3 regions of the Gracilibacillus phocaeensis genome follow, and region 1 is predicted to be linked to each of the others. Evidence: riboswitches for the same ligand, from Rfam matches in the RefSeq annotation. Region 1 holds a riboswitch; each other region holds the start of a gene.
What was found. Region 1 has a riboswitch for S-adenosylmethionine ahead of E0E32_RS02280 (inorganic phosphate transporter). Riboswitches for the same ligand answer to the same signal wherever they lie in the genome.
Positions count from the first base shown of each region.

Region 2: another riboswitch for S-adenosylmethionine. It lies ahead of E0E32_RS05395 (SDR family NAD(P)-dependent oxidoreductase); the one in region 1 lies ahead of E0E32_RS02280 (inorganic phosphate transporter).
Region 3: another riboswitch for S-adenosylmethionine. It lies ahead of E0E32_RS06545 (PLP-dependent aspartate aminotransferase family protein); the one in region 1 lies ahead of E0E32_RS02280 (inorganic phosphate transporter).

Region 1 is NZ_LR131141.1:380,377-382,648, reverse strand. It holds gene cobA (uroporphyrinogen-III C-methyltransferase) at 1-67, opposite strand, end outside; gene E0E32_RS02280 (inorganic phosphate transporter) at 27-1,124, opposite strand; SAM riboswitch class I at 1,312-1,408, opposite strand; SAM riboswitch class I at 1,570-1,672, shown strand; gene E0E32_RS02275 (methionine biosynthesis PLP-dependent protein) at 1,752-2,272, shown strand, end outside.
Region 2 is NZ_LR131143.1:181,734-184,005, reverse strand. It holds gene E0E32_RS05400 (Na+/H+ antiporter NhaC family protein) at 1-678, opposite strand, end outside; gene E0E32_RS05395 (SDR family NAD(P)-dependent oxidoreductase) at 699-1,463, opposite strand; SAM riboswitch class I at 1,538-1,639, opposite strand; gene E0E32_RS05390 (LacI family DNA-binding transcriptional regulator) at 2,007-2,272, shown strand, end outside.
Region 3 is NZ_LR131143.1:431,367-433,638, reverse strand. It holds gene E0E32_RS06545 (PLP-dependent aspartate aminotransferase family protein) at 1-1,216, opposite strand, end outside; SAM riboswitch class I at 1,404-1,505, opposite strand; gene E0E32_RS06540 (DUF2207 domain-containing protein) at 1,786-2,272, shown strand, end outside.

The sequences.
Region 1 (2,272 bases):
TCAATCCCTTTATGGTTATTAATTCCTCATCTCCTGGTCCTGCTCCCACTAAGTAGACTTTCCCCATGTTGTTCCCATCCTTTCTCTCTTATCACTTTTGTCGGTCTTTCTCTATATCTTACTAAAATATACGTTGCAAAAATGGCTAAGGTGAGGATAATAACCTGATTATAACTATATTGCACCAATATTTCCGTTAGAGCAAAGGCAATGACTAAAGATACAATTGGCGAGGTAATCCATACCTTTGCAATCTGATGAATGATCTTTTGCTTCCAAACCTTCTTCTTATCTTTACTTGCCTGAATACCTACAATCGCAGCAGTAGTTATTTGAGTCATTGGTATAGGAATACCTAAAAACGAAGCCCCCACCACAAGGCTTCCTGTAGCACCTGAGATGACAATTCCATTCCCCAAAGTCAACGAGGTAATCTTTTTGGCGTTGGTTTCTAAAACCTTCCCACCAAAAAAGATACTGCCTAAGACCACTACAATCGCAATAAGCGGCAATCCGGCTTCCATCGACACAATATTTGATCCCACTAATGGCGCTAAAGCGTTGGCCACGTTATTCATCCCTGCTGCAATAGCCTCCACGATCCCGGTAATAAGTAATATGACGGCTAATAGTTTTACCGGTGGCCGGTAATTCATCTTTTTAGACAAGACGCGCTTGACCTTTTCTAGAAAGTAAGGAATAAGGAAAGCCGCTACTGGGACAATCACCCAGAAAGACACAATCATGGCAATCGTGTCCACATTTACCTGTCTAAAACTTAAGCCAACTCCGACAATGGCACCCACTGTTACTTCACTTGTTGATAAGGGAATTCCGATGTAATTGGTAACCAGCAAGGTGAAACCTGATACTAATAAAATGATACAAGCGACTTTCACTGTCATGATATCTTCAGGGATAATACCTTTACCGAGAGTACCTGTCACGTACTGTCCTCCGAATACACTACCAACTACTGCCCCTATCCCAGCTAACAGAAGGGCAAGTTGTCGTTTGGTAATTACTTTTGCCCCATAGACAATCCCCATGCTAGCAGCAGAACCACTTGCACCGATATTAAAAGCAAATAAACAAGCCGCTACAATTGCTATGATCGTTAACATCTTATCCCAACCTTCAGTCCATCAATTTCTTTAATTCATTTATACCGATAAGAAAACTTGGATTAATGATCAAAAAATGAAGTAGTAATCTCTTTACTACCATTTCTATTCATTACTCCCACACGTTTGCTTGTTTTACCTCATAATGAAAAAATCCTACTTGGCTTCAGTTAAGTAGGAAGTACACCTCTTATCTGCCAATTACTTGCTGGATTTAGCACAGTACATAAAGCCTGTTGCTGGGGATTCAATGGGCCAGTTCCCTTCTCCCCTCTGGATAAGAAAAACAATATAGGTTTTCATTTATTTCCTGTTATTAGTTGATCCTAAATATAAAGGATTCTACGTCTTCTGTCAATAGGATAACCAAAAAATTTTATAAAATAGGCTTGTAATCTTCCTCATTATAGGATATGATGCGTGTATGAAAATCCTATAAATAATAATCTTATCAAGAGAGGTAGAGGGACTGGCCCGATGACACCTCAGCAACCAGCATACAGATGTATGGTGCTAATTCCAGGCGGCTAACTACCGACAGATGAGAGAATACTATCTTAGTACACAAGAAGTCTTCTGCTTATCGAAGACTTCTTTTTGATTTTTACAGCGAAAGGATGAAAACCAATGAACAGAATGAAAACATTGCTTGCTCAAATCGGCAATCGCAAGGACGTACGAACAGGAGCGGTAGAACCTCCTATATACCTATCGACAGCTTATCAACACCCAACCCTTGGTCAATCAACGGGATATGACTATACCCGAACTGCTAATCCTACCAGGGAAATCGTTGAAGAAGCGATTGCCACGCTGGAAGGTGGCGTAAGGGGATTTGCCTGTGCCTCTGGAATGGCAGCTATTCAATTGATTTTTTCGTTATTCAAACAGCAGGATGAAATTATCGTTACAGAAGACATCTATGGCGGCAGTTATCGTTTGTTTGAGCATTTACAAAAGGCATATGAGATAAAGCCAGTCTATACCGATCCCAATGATATAGAACAAAAAATCACCAGTCACACCAAGGCACTATTCATTGAAACACCTACCAATCCGTTATTGATGGAAATTGATATAGAAGAAGTGGCTGCTATTGCCAAAAAACACCATCTGCTTTTTATTGTAGATAATACCTTCTATACCCC
Region 2 (2,272 bases), on a different contig from region 1:
ATACGAGTAATCCTCCAGGTTATTGACATGACTTCCAGAAGTAATTACCCATAAAATAACGGCGGTGACGATTGCACCAGGCAATACAATAAAAAAATTGGTTTTAAATTTGTCGCTCATAGCCGAATTTTGTGTTCGCGAAGCAGCAATGGTTGTGTCTGAGATCATCGACAGGTTATCACCAAACATCGCCCCGCCCAGAACGGTAGCCATTGCTAGTGCCATCGGAATATCGGTCTGTTCGGCAATTCCGATACCAATTGGTACAAGCGCCACAACGGTTCCCATCGAAGTTCCCATCGTAACGGAGATAAAACAACCGATGATGAACAAACCAATCATTAATAGGTTAGCTGGCAGTAAAGATAATCCAAGATTTACTGTGGCATCAACGGCTCCCATGCCGCTTGCCACTTCTGAGAATGCTCCGGCAAGCACGAAGATAATGACCATTAAGACAATGTTCTCGTGTCCGGCTCCTTTTGTAAATACTTCTATTTTCTTGCTTAATTTTTCCTTGCGGTTCATGGCCAGTGCTACCGCTGAAGCAATGATGATCGCGACATTAATCGGCATACTGGAAAAGTCTCTAGTAACGATACCTGTCCCAATAAATAACATGATAAAGATAAGTAACGGTAATAGTGCATATGCGTTCCCTTTTGCTTGCTGTGTCATTTGAATGACCTCCTGTGCTGTTAATTCATCGTCATGCCGCCTGTAATGTTGAGTGCCTGCCCTGTCATATAATCGGAAAATGGGGAGGCAAGAAACATCACGACATAAGCGACATCTTCGGGAGTTCCGGTTCGTCCGAGTGGTACTTGTGAAGCGTCTTCTTGACGAATTGCTTCCTCATCTAATCCTCGAAGCTTTCCACCAAGGACACGTTCCCGGTGTTTCATGCTGGTTTCAATGATCCCGGGACAGACAGCATTTACGTTGATTTGATCCTGAGCAAGTTCTAAGGCCATCACCTTTGTCAAGCCAATTACGGCATGTTTGGAAGCAACGTAAGAGCCCATTAAGCGATAGCCGTTCTTACCTGCTTGTGAGGCGATATGTATCATTTTGCCGCTGGTTCCTTGTTTTTTCATTTGCTGGGCAATGACCTGACTGCATAACTGGACTCCTTTTGCATTGACGTCCATCGTTTTGTCCCAATCTTCTTCTTTGATATCGACCAGATAATCCATCGTTGAGATGCCAGCATTATTAACAAGAATATCTACTTTACCAAAACGGTTGATGACCTGTTCCATCATTTTTTCTACATTCTCTTTATTGGAGACATCTGCTTGGATATAAAATAAGTCTCTTTCTGTATTTCTGCCGCTGGGGTGTAGATCGACAACGGCCACCTTTGCATGAGAATGACGCAGGGCGTCGACGATGGCTTTTCCAATTCCATTTGCTCCGCCTGTGACAACGGCCACTTTATCTGTAAGGTCTATCGTGAACATAAAAAATCCTCCCTTGCATTAGAAAAGGGCCTTTTCTGCATAAGAAGAGGCCCTTAAGTGTTTATTCACTGCTCCTCTTATCTGTTAGCATAATCGCTACTGGAATTGGCACATTACTCCATGGAGCTGTTGCCGAGGCTTCCAAGGGCCAGTCCCTCCACCTCTCTAGATAAGAATTGTCTATTAATGATGTTTCTAAATATAACGTTTTTGCTAGGTAAAATCAAGTGTTTTGTTTTGCTAATAGAGCCTCTTGAACAAAAGTTTGCACTGAAACCTTTCTATATAAGTTGAAGGTATAAATGTGACAAAACGTGTGATAAGCAAGTCTTTGCTCGCTTTATTGCCTAATAATATCTAGGTTGATCCAGGAGAAATTACTTCATTCCACTTATATAGTGCAATTCTCCTGTTATACGACACACCCCATTGCTTTTATTATATTTTATATTATAATAGTAAACACAATGTAATGGATTACATTGTTAATAGAAAGGCAATAAAGCAAACAAAATTCAGAAAAAAATGAAAGGAGGTAACAAAATGCCAACGATTCAAGATGTAGCCAAGAAGGCAGGAGTATCCGTGGCTACGGTGTCCCGAGTACTAAATAAACCATCATCCGTAGCAGAAAAAACCCGAGAGAAAGTGAATAAGGCGATGAAGGTGTTAGATTATTCACCCAGTATCTTAGGGAGAAATTTGCGAAATTCGGAAAGTCGCATGTTGTTAGTTTTATTGCCAAAGATATCGAATCCTTTCTATTTGAGAATAGTTGAGGGAATTGAAGAAACCGCTTTAAATTATGG
Region 3 (2,272 bases), on a different contig from region 1:
GGACGAGCTCTTCTTTTGTTCCGGAAGCCTCTAGTTCCTCTGCACTTAGCTGCTGCTGAGTAGTGGAAGCAGGGTGGATAATCAATGATTTGGCGTCGCCTACATTGGCCACATGAGACCATAGGGTAATGTTATCAATCAATTTTCGGCCTGCTTCTCTTCCGCCCTTAATACCAAAAGTAATCACAGAACCGTAATAGTTACGCAAATATTTCTGTGCAAGCTGATGAGAAGGGTGTTCCTCCAATCCTGGATAAGCTACCCATTCTATTTGTGGATGTTTCTGGAGATACTGAGCAACGGCTTGGGCATTCTCATGGTGACGTTCGACCCGTAAATGTAAGCTTTCTAATCCTTGTAAGAAATAGAAGGCATTTTGCGGACTTAAGGCAGGTCCGATATCACGTAATAAGTGAACCCGGAATTTCAGTGCAAAAGCAGCCGCACCAAGATCAATACCATAGCGAATGCCATGATAGGATTCATCCGGTTTGATAAAGCCAGGGAATTTTTCGTTATTCCAGTTGAAACGTCCACCGTCAATCATGATACCTCCAATTGTAGTACCATGTCCGCCAATCCATTTTGTTGCAGAGTGAACGACAATATCCGCTCCCCAACTAATCGGTTTGCAGACATAAGGTGTCGCAAAGGTATTATCAATGATTAGCGGAATATCGTTCTCATGAGCGATATCAGCCACTGCTTCAATATCGAATACATTCAAGCTTGGATTAGTAATCACCTCGCCGAAGACGGCCTTTGTTTTTGGTGTGATCGCCTTACGGAAGTTTTCTGGGTCTGCTCCATCTACAAAAATAACGTTAATGCCATAGTTCGGCAATGTATTTCTAAACAGATTATAGGTTCCGCCATACAGGTTGCTATCGGTTACAATTTCATCCCCCGAATTGGCTAGATTTAAGATTGCGAGTGTAATAGCAGACATCCCAGAAGCTGTAGCTACGGCGGCTACCCCATCTTCTAATATGGCCATCCGTTGTTCGAATGCGTCTACTGTAGGATTCATGATTCTGGAATAGATGTTACCAGTCTCTGCTAAGGCAAATAAGTTTTGGGCATGTTCGGCGTCATTAAACACATAGGATGTCGTTTGATAGATTGGCACTGCCCTGGCATTTGTCGTTGGATCTACCTGCTGTCCAGCGTGAAGCAAGTTTGTTTCATTTTTCGGAAATTGAAATGGATTTGTCATTTGTAAAAACCTCCTTGTATTGGATAAATTATCATGCCGTAAAGATTGGTTCTACTCCCCACTGTATGGTAGTGGAAAATCATTGATGTCTTAGTGAGCTCTTGTTTGTATGTACTCTCAGCATAACATAAAAACGTCCCACTAACCTTGTGAAAGGTAAGAAGGACGTATGCATTCATCAGACCTTCTCTTATCTTTCAGGTTATACCCTGTAGGATGTAGCACCATGTCAATAAAGACGGTTGCTGGGCTTCACAGGGCCTATTCCCTCAGCCACTCTCAATAAGAGCTTGTACGAATATAGAATTGATCTTAGTATACGTGAAGAACTGATGGTCGTCAACTAAAATATTCATTGATTTTCATGACTTTATACTTACTTAGATCAAGAAATGAATCATAGCGCCATAGTCGAATAGATGACAAGTGTTTAAATGGCAACTTCGTATCATTGCATTTTAATCAATAGATAGAACATGTGGATACCTTATTTTTGAAATATTGAAACAAAAGCCATTGATCATGCGTATAAAAGGGTATAGCTATATTAGGAAAAGGAGGTGCTTATCATGAAAAAAGGCACCATGATTCTAGGTTTTTTGCTGGTTATTTTTTTAACCGCTTGTTCGGAGGAGGATACATTTACGATCGATAAGGTGGACATGGACGCATATATTACAGACGAAGGTACGATGGAGGTGCGTGAGCTATATACCTATACCTTTGACGGCTCTTTTGAAGGAATGACAAGAACGATCGAATCAGATGACCATCATTTTCAAGCGTATTTGGCCAATGGAGAAACGATCGATGCCGACACAAATAACCTGCAGCCATTAGAGGTGGAAGAAGATGACGATACGTGGAAAGTGCATACACCCTCCCAGAATGAGACCAAACAAGTATTATACACCTATGAGGTTGACGGTTCGGTTACGAAGTATCAGGATGTCGCCGATCTGACTTATGCATTCTTTGACGACTCCAATGAAACGGATTTTCATGATATTTCGATCCAACTCCATCTACCTAACCAAAGTGCAGAGGATTTCCATT